One region of the Planococcus sp. TJ-201 genome, then DNA from elsewhere that is predicted to be linked to it. Evidence: riboswitches for the same ligand, from Rfam matches in the RefSeq annotation. Region 1 holds a riboswitch; each other region holds the start of a gene.
The links. Region 1 has a riboswitch for cobalamin ahead of AC4EG4_RS05875 (hypothetical protein). Riboswitches for the same ligand answer to the same signal wherever they lie in the genome.
Positions count from the first base shown of each region.

Region 2: it holds a riboswitch for cobalamin, as region 1 does, so the genes downstream of both, AC4EG4_RS09200 (acyl-CoA thioesterase) here and AC4EG4_RS05875 (hypothetical protein) in region 1, are expected to answer to the same signal.
Region 3: it holds a riboswitch for cobalamin, as region 1 does, so the genes downstream of both, AC4EG4_RS05205 (ABC transporter substrate-binding protein) here and AC4EG4_RS05875 (hypothetical protein) in region 1, are expected to answer to the same signal.

Region 1 covers NZ_JBZDOG010000002.1:40,361-44,563, reverse strand. The annotation lists gene AC4EG4_RS05885 (arylamine N-acetyltransferase family protein) at 1-714, shown strand, start outside; gene AC4EG4_RS05880 (ABC transporter substrate-binding protein) at 756-1,700, opposite strand; gene AC4EG4_RS05875 (hypothetical protein) at 1,697-2,245, opposite strand; cobalamin riboswitch at 2,413-2,611, opposite strand; gene AC4EG4_RS05870 (HNH endonuclease) at 2,702-3,655, opposite strand; gene AC4EG4_RS05865 (cytochrome c oxidase assembly protein) at 3,838-4,203, opposite strand, start outside.
Region 2 covers NZ_JBZDOG010000003.1:169,160-173,362, forward strand. The annotation lists gene AC4EG4_RS09185 (glutathione peroxidase) at 1-315, shown strand, start outside; gene AC4EG4_RS09190 (DUF3934 family protein) at 473-658, shown strand; gene AC4EG4_RS09195 (PAS domain S-box protein) at 793-1,569, shown strand; cobalamin riboswitch at 1,675-1,851, shown strand; gene AC4EG4_RS09200 (acyl-CoA thioesterase) at 2,004-2,489, shown strand; partial or broken gene AC4EG4_RS09205 (ribonucleotide reductase barrel domain-containing protein) at 2,491-3,855, shown strand; gene AC4EG4_RS09210 (hypothetical protein) at 3,979-4,203, shown strand, end outside.
Region 3 covers NZ_JBZDOG010000001.1:1,030,279-1,034,481, forward strand. The annotation lists gene AC4EG4_RS05195 (adenosylcobinamide amidohydrolase) at 1-605, opposite strand, end outside; gene AC4EG4_RS05200 (FecCD family ABC transporter permease) at 608-1,600, opposite strand; gene AC4EG4_RS05205 (ABC transporter substrate-binding protein) at 1,593-2,570, opposite strand; cobalamin riboswitch at 2,721-2,907, opposite strand; gene argS (arginine--tRNA ligase) at 2,954-4,203, opposite strand, start outside.

The DNA of each region.
Region 1 (4,203 bases):
TTTCTGCAAAATTTAGCAGAGCTTCAATCTTTGCATATGCAAAATGTCCCGTTTGAAAACTTAGATGTTATACGTAAAACACCCATTTATTTAAATCTCGAAAGCATTTACGATAAAATTGTGAATCACCATCGAGGCGGTTATTGTTACGAGCTGAATGGTTTGTTCCATTGGCTGCTGGGGGAACTGGGATTCGATGCAAAGCTAATCTCTGCCACTGTTCAAAAACCGGATGGTACTTGGTCTAAATCAGATACTCATGCAGCGATTCTGGTAGAGCTTGATACCTTGTATTTAGTTGATGCCGGATTCGGCGATTCCACGATCAGCCCTATCCCAATTGGCGGTGAACGCCATACAGACCATAGCGGCACTTATCGCGTTCAGCAAGTAGACGATGTGTATTATGATTTAATTAGAGAAAACGATGACACTGAAAAAATTCTTTACCGCTTTTCAACTGTGGAAAAGCAACTGGCTGATTTTCACGAGGGCTGTGTGTTTAACCAAATATCCAAAGATTCGCCTTTCACCCACGATGATTTGGTGACGCGCGCAACAGCTGATGGACGCATTACTTTATCCGGAAGTCAGTTGACACGTTCAGAAAAGGGAGAAAAAACCAAAGTTGAATTGTCTGTTGAGGAAAAAAGACGTGTACTAAATGAGGAATTTGGCATTGATCAGGATACACTGGAAGAACAACTGCAATAACCCAAAAAATCCCCGCTTGTTAAGCGGGGATTTTACTGTTTTTATTCAAAAGCTTCCGGATACACGGTTTTAGCTACCAATTCGACGGCATCGCCAATTCTTGGTCCTGGCCGTGATGTGATGTCCGAGTCCAGGAAAAATACTTGGTCATTTCGGATAGCGTCAATATCGTTCCAACCTTCGCGTGCTTTAATTTCATCAATGGGATTTTCTACATAAGAAACGGTAGTGACGATAATCTTTGGATTCCGTTCAATAACTTCTTCTTCAGAAATCTGCGGCCAGCCTTCGAGATCGCCAAACAGATTGTCGACTTGGGCATGGTCCAATATTTCCTGTTGGAACGTATTTTGGCCGGTCGTATAGATTTCCGGTGAAGGGCTGATTTCAACATACAGCTGTTTTTTCTCTTCTATGGAAGCAACTTGCTCTTGTACGCTTTCAATTTGCTGCTGTATGGAAGCAATCAGCTCATCCCCTTTATCTTCAAGACCTAATACCGTGGAGATTTGCTCGATGTCCCCATAAACATCTTCAAATGATTCTGCGGTTTCAATGACAAACACTTGAATCCCCGCTGCTTCGAGATCTTCAAAACCGGTTGGCCCACCTGTGGAATAGCCGATGACAACGTCTGGATCCATTTCGATAATGCGTTCTGCGTTGAATGTGACAGAATCTGAAACCCGCTCCACCTCTGTTGCTTCAGCTGGATAATTATCGTAGTCTGTAACGCCGATAAGTTTGTCTCCTGCTCCGATTTCGTAAAGAATTTCGGTATTGCTTGGAATCAAGGAGACAACGGTCGCTGGAACTTCTTCGAAAGTCAGCTCTTTATCCAAGTCATCGGTTACCGTATACTCAGTTTGTTGCGAAGGCTCGGTCGCTGTTTCGGGATCTGTTGTTTCGGCAGTGTCAGACTGGCAAGCTCCGAGTGCTAAAGCCAGTGTTCCGATCGATAAGAATTTGAATACGTTGATTTTCATTTGTTTTTGGCCACTTCTTTCTTTTTTGGTCTTGTTGGATAGGACTTGCTGACGAACGGAATTTCTTCTACGCCGTGATGCTGATTGACATATACCGCCATAGTAAACAATACGTTTGCCAACAGGTTGGCATAATCAAAAAGGATTTCGGGCACTTCCCGCTCCAGGCTCACTTTATGCAAAGCCCGTACGGATTTTTTCGCTTCACTGCGGCACACATGCAGCACACAGGCGGCTTGGGTTCCTTGCGGCAAGACAAAATTCCCAATTTTATCTTTAGTAAAGTTTACATAATAATCATACATAGCGCTTAACATAGATAAATCCTCTTCTGCGATGGCAAGTTTGCCCCGTACCGAACCATTTAAATGGTAAGCCATGGGCTGTAAAGTTTTCAAATCCCGCTGAACCACTTCAATATCTGTTGTCAGTGATAAAGCTTCCCCGATTCGGGTCGTCAAAGAATCTGTGCGAATTTCAAAATCCACTGTGGAAGCGGATTCACGCATGAACGGATAACACAGAAAACGCATGTCTTTTTTCATCTTTTCACCTCACTTTTGTTTGGTGAACACCACTGCATTGAACGCTCCCGCAAAACAGCAAAAAGCCGCCCTCAAAAAGAGGGCGGCATTATAGCTATTCAAAGACATACTCCAGCAGTCAAAAATAGACATTTTGCCGTATGATTCCCTTAGCTTCCGAAGAGTAAAAATACGTTCAAAAAAAGGTAGGTCTCCTGGCTTGTGCATCACTTTACTCTAAGAACCTTCCCGTTCAGATGACTTGGAGCATCTAAACAGTGGCATTTTCTTATTTCATACGCACTTACAGTTGCGGAAACAGCCCCGGAATCTAACCGGGTTCCCTGTTATGCTGATTGATCAGCACCTTTTTTCTGCATGATTATTCACTTGTTTTCAGTGTAGCATACCCCTGGCAGCAAAAGACATACGCAATTAAAACTAACTCGAAAATCCTTACCTTTGAGCTTGCCTGTCTTATTCCTGATTTGTCAGCAGGTTTATTTTTCTCGGCTCTGCAAAAACAATTCGCTTGTGCCATCTCAAATACGGTGCATGCTCGGGTGATACCGGCACTTTCATATTTTTGCGCAACCTGTATATGGGGTAATCGTCTTCCGGGATTCGGCTGGAAATATGCAAACGGCCGCCGCCTGTAAACGCAATCAGTCCTGCTGAGTACAGTGCTGCGTGATTGGCACAAAGCAATACCCCATTAAAAGGATCCAGGCGTTCGGCATCTGAACTGTCTTTCCACGGCTTGGCATGGCTCGCTTTTAGTACGTCCCCAATGGCAATTCCACACAGCGGACATTCACCGTTCCACAGCGGCAGCAAGCTTTCGCGGAATTGCTCTTTGCCTCTGCGCATTTTTGTTTTGATTTCCAATTCCGCTTCCGCAATCAACCCGAGCAATGGATTGTGTTCGGTTTTTTTGATGACTTCCATTGCCAGTTCCAGCTGTTCCACTTCCACTGTGAAAATATTCAATGAGCTGATAAGTTCTAAAAACTTTATGGCCAGTTCTTCATTGCACGGATACAAATAGCCTGAATTGCCGCTGGCGTCTTCCTGGAAAGCTGCATATTTCACCGGCAGCAAAGACTGGATATCAGAAAAACGTTCTTTAACAGACAGCGGATTGTCAAGCTCCCGGTATTCCGTTTTTGCAATAAAAGCAGCTTCGGTTTCTTGGGAATGCGGATGTTCACTTTTCGGCTTTGTTCCTTTTGAGCACCCTTTTCGCACTCGGCTAATGGCTACCACATACCCTTTGACATAGTGGAAAACGATATCGCCCTTTTTCAGCTCCTGCATCCGGTTCCACGAATGCGGTACCATGCCGGATTTATCAATTTGCGGTGTCCAAAGAACCCCCGCATTGCGTTCTTCCTGATAAGTCTCTCCTTGCATAACAATAAAACTATTCATGAACTTCCTCCTAGTAATGGCAATACTCAAATTGATTCGATCCTATGTAGTCGAGCTGTTCATTCGAAATTAAACGCTTATTTTTAGTTTACCCCAAATCCAAAGCTTTTGCCGGGGAAAAGAAAAGCGGAAGCGCCCGTGTAGCTCTGCCGGGCATAAGAAATCAAAGAAAGGGAATTCCCCTATACCTTTTCCATTGTTTCTGTCTTTTTTGGTGCAGTCGCCTTGTACCAGTGATAACACAAAATCACAATGATGAGTAGCTCTATTAAATCGCCCCCGTAGTACATCAACATCCCACCAGCTTCTGCCTGTGCCTGTGGAACCCCTGCAGGTGGATGGGCATAAAGGAATTTGGCTAAAATTTTATGGGCTGCCAGCGACAAAATGAGAACGATTGAACGAAGCACGTAACCCACACGGTGAGCGGTAATGTCAACATAGATTATAGAAGCAGTAAACAGATAGCCTGCCAGAAATATATGGATATGGATGAAGGCATAGACGAACACGGACTGATGCATCCATTCGAACAGATTGGTCAAATA
Region 2 (4,203 bases), on a different contig from region 1:
GGGTTAGTTGTTTTGGGCTTCCCATCCAACCAATTTGGCCAGGAAAAAGCCACCGGGGAAGAAGCGGAGGAAGCTTGCCGGACCACTTATGGTGTGACGTTCCCAATGCATGACTTGATTAAGGTCAATGGCAAAGACGCACACCCGCTTTTCAACTATTTGACTGACAACACAAAAGGATTTTTATCAAGCGGCATCAAATGGAACTTCACGAAGTTTCTGATCGATCAAAATGGCAATATTGTTTCGCGATTTTCTCCAAAGGATAAACCTGAATCGTTTGAAAAGGATATTCAAAAAGTCTTGGCTGAGTAAGAACTGCCTGCCTATTTTATTCGGAAAGAGCTGTGAAAGGCTCGATTGGCAATGATATGAATGGGGATTTCCGGCATGCCGGCAGAACATTTCTGTATCACTCCAGCCCCTGATGTGATAAGCTGTACATCAGCGTAGCAGTAATGGAGTGATTAAAATGAGCAAAGCAAAAGCAAAAAGCGGTACAGGTCAGGGAACCGGCAAAAAAGGCTGGACTCGCTGGAAAGCAGGCGCCAACAAAGCCAAAAGTTTTAAGCCTTATACCAGCAAAAACAATAAAAAAGCCGACGAACCTAAAACAGAAAAAGAGCGAGCTTCTGAATCTGAATGGGTCGATGAATAAATAGAGAATTTGGTTGTCCAAAGGGGCAACTTTTTTTTATTCGATTTTAAGAGATGGGTAGATCCTGAAAGTTTTTCCACAAAAGTGTAAAATGGAAGAAGAGCCCGTTTTGAAGACGGAAGGAGTGAAAGAGAATGAAGAGTGTATCAGATCCGTTATTGAACATTCCGGAAAAAGAAGAATTGTATCAGCGCATCGCTGAATATTCGAATGAAACAACCATCATTCATTCTAAGCAAAAGGTCTTATACATAAATCAATCAGGCGCTGAGTTTTTAAAAGCCAGCCAAGCTGAACTTGTCGGGGCGAGTGTAGTAGACGTTTTTACGGAAGATTATAAAGAAATGATTGCTGAGCGAATCCGCAAAGGCATGGAGGACCGAACCATCGGAGAACTGATGGATACGACCGTTAAACGCTTTGACGGGACAATAGCAGAAGTTGAATTGTACTGCTACCCGGTTGAATATGGTGACACGACGGCTATCCAATCGATTATACGGGACGTTACCGTTCAGAAAAAAACCGAGCGCGAATTGCTGCAATTGAAAAATGAAGTTTCGACGCCGATTGTTCCGATTATCGATGGCCTGGCTGTTATGCCGCTTGTCGGTTCAGTCGATGGCGACCGAAGCACCCGACTGCTCGACCTCATTCCGCAGAAAATTCAAGGGCATGAACTGAACTACCTTATTGTTGATGTTTCGGGCATTTACAATATCGACAATGTAGTAGCAGAGTTTCTCTATAAAATAGACCAGATCATGCGCTTATTGGGCATTGGGTTGATTTTTACCGGAATTCGTCCGGAACTGGCAATGAAAGCTGTGGAAGCTCGTGTAGATTTCAGCAAATTGACGACAATGGGTACAGTCAAGCAAGCACTGAAAAAACACTTAACCGCAAATTAATAAATTCCTGTTCAGTTTTGAAAACCGCTTGTCAAATTGACGAAAGTGATTTATAGTTTAGAAATACAATATTTAGTGTTCATTATCGAATAAAAAACTATATATAGTAGATCCGATAACGAAGGTGCCTGAAAAGGCTTAATAGGGAATCCGGTAAATTCCGGAGCTGTTCCCGCAACTGTAAGTGCTGACGAGCCATCACAATCCACTGTCCAATGGACGGGAAGGAGATGGCAAGGAAGACGCACGAGCCAGGAGACCTGCCTTCGTTATAGTTTATGATCTTCTCCGGGAGTTGAGAGGGATAACGAAGGTATTTTGCATGGAACAGCTTGTTTTTCGCTGGTTTCATTCGATATTCTACGTTTTCAAACCCATCCTCCCCGAGAGGATGGGTTTTTCTTTTTGTAATAGAGATGGAGGATTGAAGGCAAATGACAGAACCGTTAGCTGCAGGCGTGGCAAGAACCATTCAAACAAGATTGGTGTTGCCGCCTGACACCAACCATATGGGTACTATTTTCGGCGGTACCGTGTTGGCATACATAGATGAAATTGCCGCCATTACAGCGATGAGGCACAGCGGCAAAGCTGTCGTGACGGCTTCAATCGACACCGTGAATTTCCTGTCTTCGGCGAAAGTGGGAGATGTCCTTATTTTAGAAGGTGTTGTTATATCTACCGGAAGAACATCGATGGAAGTATACGTGAAAGCCGAATGCCAGCAAATTGAAAAAGGCACTAAAAGTTTGACGACAACGGCCATTCTGACAATGGTAGCGGTGGACAGCAATGGCAAGCCGACTCCCGTAACTGGGGTGATTCCAGAAACGGCAGCTGAAGAACAACTATTCAACAGCGCACAAGAGAGAAAACAACGCCGCATGCAAGTGAACGAATACGCAAAGGAGCTGAGCTGATATGAACACAAAAGTTGAAACAGCAGAAATACATGCAGTAGAACGAGCTCTTCAACGGGCAACAGAAGTATACGGACTGGATACGAAGGAGCTGCTGGAACGTACAGCGAAATTGGCTGGACAGGCAAAAGGCGAGCAATCCCTGCTTTATGCGCTGAACCGAATTACGATGGACGAACCCGACTGGACGTACACCGCAGCAGAATTATACGCCAGCGACTTGTATGAAAAAGCCGGAAGCAGCCGGAATTATCCCGCTTCCCGAAAATACGGCGATTTCTACGGGCTTGTTGATGAGCTTTCACGCGTCGGCATTTATTCAGGAGAACTCTTGTCGGTTTACTCGAAAGAGGAAATCACCGAACTTGGCAAGGAAATCGAACCGGAGCGTGATTTGCTGTTCAACTACATCGGCTTGTTTTTATTGGCTGACCGTTATTTGGCGAAAGATTACGAAGGGCGGTTGTTTGAACTTCCGCAAGAGCGTTTTCTTGTCATTGCGATGACTTTGATGCAAAACGAGCGGAAAGAACAACGCCTGGAGCTGGTGAAAGAAGCATACTGGGCGATGAGCCATTTGTATATGACGGTCGCCACACCGACATTGTCGAACGCAGGCAAAAGCTTTGGACAATTGTCTTCTTGCTTTATCGACACCGTCGATGATTCACTGGACGGGATTTATTTGAACAACTGGGACATTGCACGCCTCAGCAAAGACGGCGGCGGCATTGGGATTTATTACGGCAAAGTACGGGCACTGGGCTCGGATATTAAAAAATTCAAAGGCAATTCCTCCGGCGTCGTGCCGTGGATCCGCCTGGTCAACGATACGGCCGTCAGCGTCGATCAACTGGGCCAGCGCCAGGGTGCCGTAGCGATTTACTTGGATGTCTTCCATAAAGACATCATGAACGGATTCCTGGATTTGAAAACCAACAACGGCGACGAACGCCGCAAAGCGCATGATATTTTCACCGGTGTGTCGATTCCAGATTTGTTTATGGAGCGATTGCAGGAAAAAGACGAAAACGGCCGGAGCATTGGCGAATGGCATACGTTCTGTCCGCATCAGGTCAAGCAAGTGATGGGTTGGAAAGACGAAGAGGGCAATGCGCTCGGACTTGAGGACTTTTATGACGAAACCGATAAAAAGTACTTCCGTGATAAATACCAAGAAGCGGTAGAGCATCCATTATTGCCGCGCAAAACGTACCGTGCCATGGAAATCATGGCGCGCATCATGGTTTCCCAGCTGGAGACCGGTACGCCGTATATGTTCTACCGAGATGAAGTGAACCGCCAAAACCCGAACAAGCACACGAGAGGCAGAGGGTTGACGTCGATCTACTGCAGTAATTTGTGTTAATTCTTAGCACCTTCAGTCAGTAATGGCTGCCGAAAACCCATCTAAACGGGGAAACACTTTTAATTGAAGTCAATCCCGTGCTAAATCTCTTTAACAGTTAGCGGTTAGGATTATCGCAGAATGAGGAATTATCCTTATGAGGTGATAGCAATGACAAAACCATTCGGATTTGTATACGAAACCACTAATAGCTTAAACAATAAGAAATACATTGGAAAATGTATTTATGGTCGAAAGAATAACTGGGAAACCTATCTAGGCTCAGGTCTTTATTTAAAAAGGACAATAAAGAAATACGGTGCTGAGAACTTCATCCGAACTATATTGGACGAAGCAGATTCGGCG
Region 3 (4,203 bases), on a different contig from region 1:
GCCAGATTGATGTCGTGAAAAATAGAGACAATCGTCAAATCTTTTTCAATGGCCTGCTTTTTAATAGTATCGAGCAACTCTTTCTGGTGGTTAATGTCCAGGTGATTGGTTGGCTCATCCAATAGCAGTATGCCTGCATCCTGTGCCAATGCTTGCGCCACAAAAACACGCTGCTGTTCACCGCCCGACATCCGATCAATTTGCGTTTTTTCGTAATGGCTGATATCCATCAAACGCATCGCTTGCACAACAGCCTGCTCATCTTCTTCCGACCAGGAAGAAAACCAGCCGCCTTGATGCGGATACCTGCCGAGTGACACTGTTTCCCGGACGGTATGGGCAAAGGCATGTGCATGCAATTGGGGCAATACCGCCATTTTTCTCGCCAACTCTTTGGCAGGGAAATCTACGATTGATTTGCCATCGATCCGAACTTCTCCACTCGTTGCCGGCAATACGCCGCTGATCAGTTTCATCAACGTGGATTTGCCGCTGCCATTTGGTCCCAAAATACCGAGAATCGAGCCTTTATTGACGGTAAATGACACGTCTTTAACGATATTTTTATCGTCATACCCGCCTGTCAATCCAGTTATTTCAAGCATGCTCATGCTCCTCCTTTGCGTTGTCGGAAAAAGATGAAGGCAAATACCGGCGCCCCGATAAATGCAGTAATGACGCCTATCGGCAATTCAGTTGGTGAAATAATCGTCCGTGACACCAAGTCGCAAACGATTAACAAAGCCGCTCCATTAATGAACGACAGCGGCAAAACATGCCGATGGTCAGATCCCCAAAGCAAGCGGGTCATATGTGGAACTACCAAACCAACAAATCCGATGGTGCCGGAAACCGAAACAGCTGCTCCGGTCAACACCGAACCACCAATCAAGATGGCCATTTTGCTCTTTTTGACATCCACACCCAAATGCTGTGCCCGCTCTTCCCCGAAAAGCATGGCATTCAACTCACGTCTCTTCAGCCACAATACGAACGAACCGATTAATACGAATGGCAGTGCCATCCGAACATAGGGCCAGCCGCGCATCGACACGCTGCCCAACAGCCACCCAATGATTTGGCGCAGTTCTTCCCCGGTTAATGCAATCATCAAGGAAATGATGGACCCAAGAAACGAACTGAAAATAATCCCGGTCAATATGACCGTTTCCATTTTCATCGAACGATCTACCATCTTTGCAAAGCTCATCACTGCAAACATCGTCAGCAAAGCACCGATCATGCTCATGACCGGCAAAGTAAAGGGTCCCAAAAATGGAATGCTGATACCAAAAAAGAGCGTCATCACAGCGCCGACGGAGGCACCGGAAGACACTCCCAGGGTGTAAGGATCGGCCAATGGATTTTTCAAAAGCCCTTGGAACGCAGCACCGGCAATGGCCAATGCCGCACCGACAAGCCCGGCTAAGACGACGCGGGGCATACGGATATTCCATAAAATATTGGCAGCTGCCTCATCCGATGAGGGATTCCACAGCACGACCGGTGATATCGACACCGTTCCAACCGTTACCCCAAGCAACACGGCCCCTGCTAGTATCAGCAGCGAGACGCAGTATGCCAGAACGTTTTTATTCATTGAACACATCAGGATAAACGGCTTGCGCCATTTCCAGCAGGCCTTCCGATAAACGTGGGCCTGAACGGGTGAGCATATCCGAATCCAGGTTGTAGACCGCATCTTCTTGAACAGCTGTTACTTCGGCAAAGCCGCTTCTTGATTTGATCAAATCAACTGCGCCTTCTACATAAGCGCCTTCTGTTGTTACGATGACATCGGGATTAGCAGCAACAATAGCCTCTGGGTCCATGCTGACCCAGCCTTCCAAATCACCGGCAACATTTTCAGCGTTGATGAGCGTCAGCATTTCATCCATGAATGTTCCGCTTCCTGTCGTAAAAATATCAGGCTGGCTGCCGACTTCTAAAAAGACCGTTTTGGGCTCTTCAATTGTACTGGCTATTTCTTCGATTTCGGCCACTTGCACTTCCATTTCTGAAACAATGCTTTCTGCCTCTTCCATCGTGCCTGTCGCTTGCGCGATTACAGTGATGGAATCGTATACTTCTTCAAAGCTGACTGCGTTGTTGACAACAAATACTTCGACACCGGCATCACGTAATTGCTGCAAGCCAGCATCTCCGACACCCAGTCCCGATTCATGTGCCAGCACGAGATCCGGCTGAAGGCTGATGATTTTTTCCACATTGAATTCCTGGCCGCCGATTTTCTCTACTTCTGCAGCTTCTTCCGGGTAGTTGTCAAAATCAGAAACGCCAACCATTTTGTCGCCAAGTCCTAATTCATAAGCAATTTCTGTATTTGAGGGCACCATCGACACGATGGCTTGCGGCTCTTCTTCGATGACGATTTCATCCCCGACAGCATCTGTCAAAGTCACTGGGTATTCAACTTCTGCCACTTCTGTTGGCGGCTCTGCTGGTGTCTCCACGTCCTGTTCTTCTTCAGGCGTTGCCGTTTCACTGCAGCCGGCCATCAAAACCGCAGCCAATCCTGCGGTTGCACCAAATTTCCAAATCTTCTTCATGAATAAATCCCCCTTGATGTTTTTAGCTTTTAAGTTAGCCGCTAAGATAAGGCACTTCTTTAAACAAAAAATCCCCCGCAGCATTCTGCGGAGGATGGAAAGGACGACATAAAAAAAACATGCGCATCCAGCCTTTCCTCGCAGGCGTTTGGGTGTGTTTTCATAAAGGCAGGTCTCCTGGCTTGTGGTCGTTGGTTTCTGCACCTTCCCGAAGCATTGCTTCAGTGGCATTTTGCAGATTCCTCTCACATACAGTGGCGGGACCGCGCCGGAGTTGAACCGGCTTCCCTTTTAACTCATGTTCTTAGACATAAGCACCTTTATGAATTGTTCGTATATTCGATTTGTTGTCTTCATTATACACGTAATTGGCAGTCTGTCTCTTACATTTTTTCTGGAGCTGCCACACCCACAGTTTTCAGTGAATTGGCCAAGGTCGTTTTCACGGCTGTAATTAAAGCAAGGCGCGCACTTGTCAGTTCTACATTGGATGCGTCCAATACTTTATTGGCGTTATAGAAACTATGGAAATGAGAAGCCAGTTCATGAATATACGTCGTGATGCGGTGAGGTGCACGCTGCTTGGCTGCATCGGCAATCACCTGAGGGAAATCCCCAATTTTCTTCAATACATCAATTTCTTTCTCAGATGTCAATAAAGCCAAATGATCCTGCGAAGCAGTCAAGCCTTGTTCTTCCGCCTGGCGCAAAATGGACGAAATGCGCGCGTGGGCGTATTGCGAATAGTAGACTGGATTTTCATTGGACTGCGAAACAGCCAAATCCAAATCGAAGTCCATATGGGAATCGCCAGAACGCATTGCGAAGAAGTAACGCACCGCATCCAAGCCAACCAATTCAACCAGCTCGCGCATCGTTACCGCTTTGCCGGTCCGTTTGCTCATCTTCATTTTTTCGCCGTCTTTGTACAATTGCACCATTTGAATGATGCTGACTTCCAGCGTCTCGCAATCATAGCCAAGTGCTTGGATCGCTGCTTTCATGCGCGGAATATAGCCATGGTGATCAGCTCCCCACACATTGATCAGCTTGCCGAATCCGCGCTGCAACTTATCTTCGTGATAAGCGATATCGGGCATTAAGTAAGTGTACGTGCCATCATTTTTGATCAGTACACGGTCTTTGTCGTCTCCAAACGTTGTGGAGCGAAACCATGTTGCGCCTTCTTCTTCAAAAACATGGCCATTTGCACGCAGTTTAGCCAAGGCATCGTCAATTTTGCCGTTTTTGTATAGGGACGATTCCGGGTACCAAACGTCAAATTCCACACGGAAATCTGCAAGGTCCTGCTGCAGTTTGGCCAATTCGACTTTCAAACCGTGCTGGCGGAATGTTTCAAAACGTTCTTCGTGAGTCAAGCTGACGAATTTGTCGCCATGTTCTTTGACTAGGTCATTTGCAATATCTTTGATGTCTTGTCCGCGGTAGCCATCTTCCGGCATGCTATCGCCTTTGCCAAGCGCTTCAAAATAACGGGCTTCGATCGACAATGCCAAGTTGTTGATTTGATTGCCGGCATCGTTGATGTAATATTCGCGTGACACTTCGTATCCTGCCAGGTCCAGCACATTGCACAGCGAATCGCCGACAGAAGATCCACGGGCATGGCCCA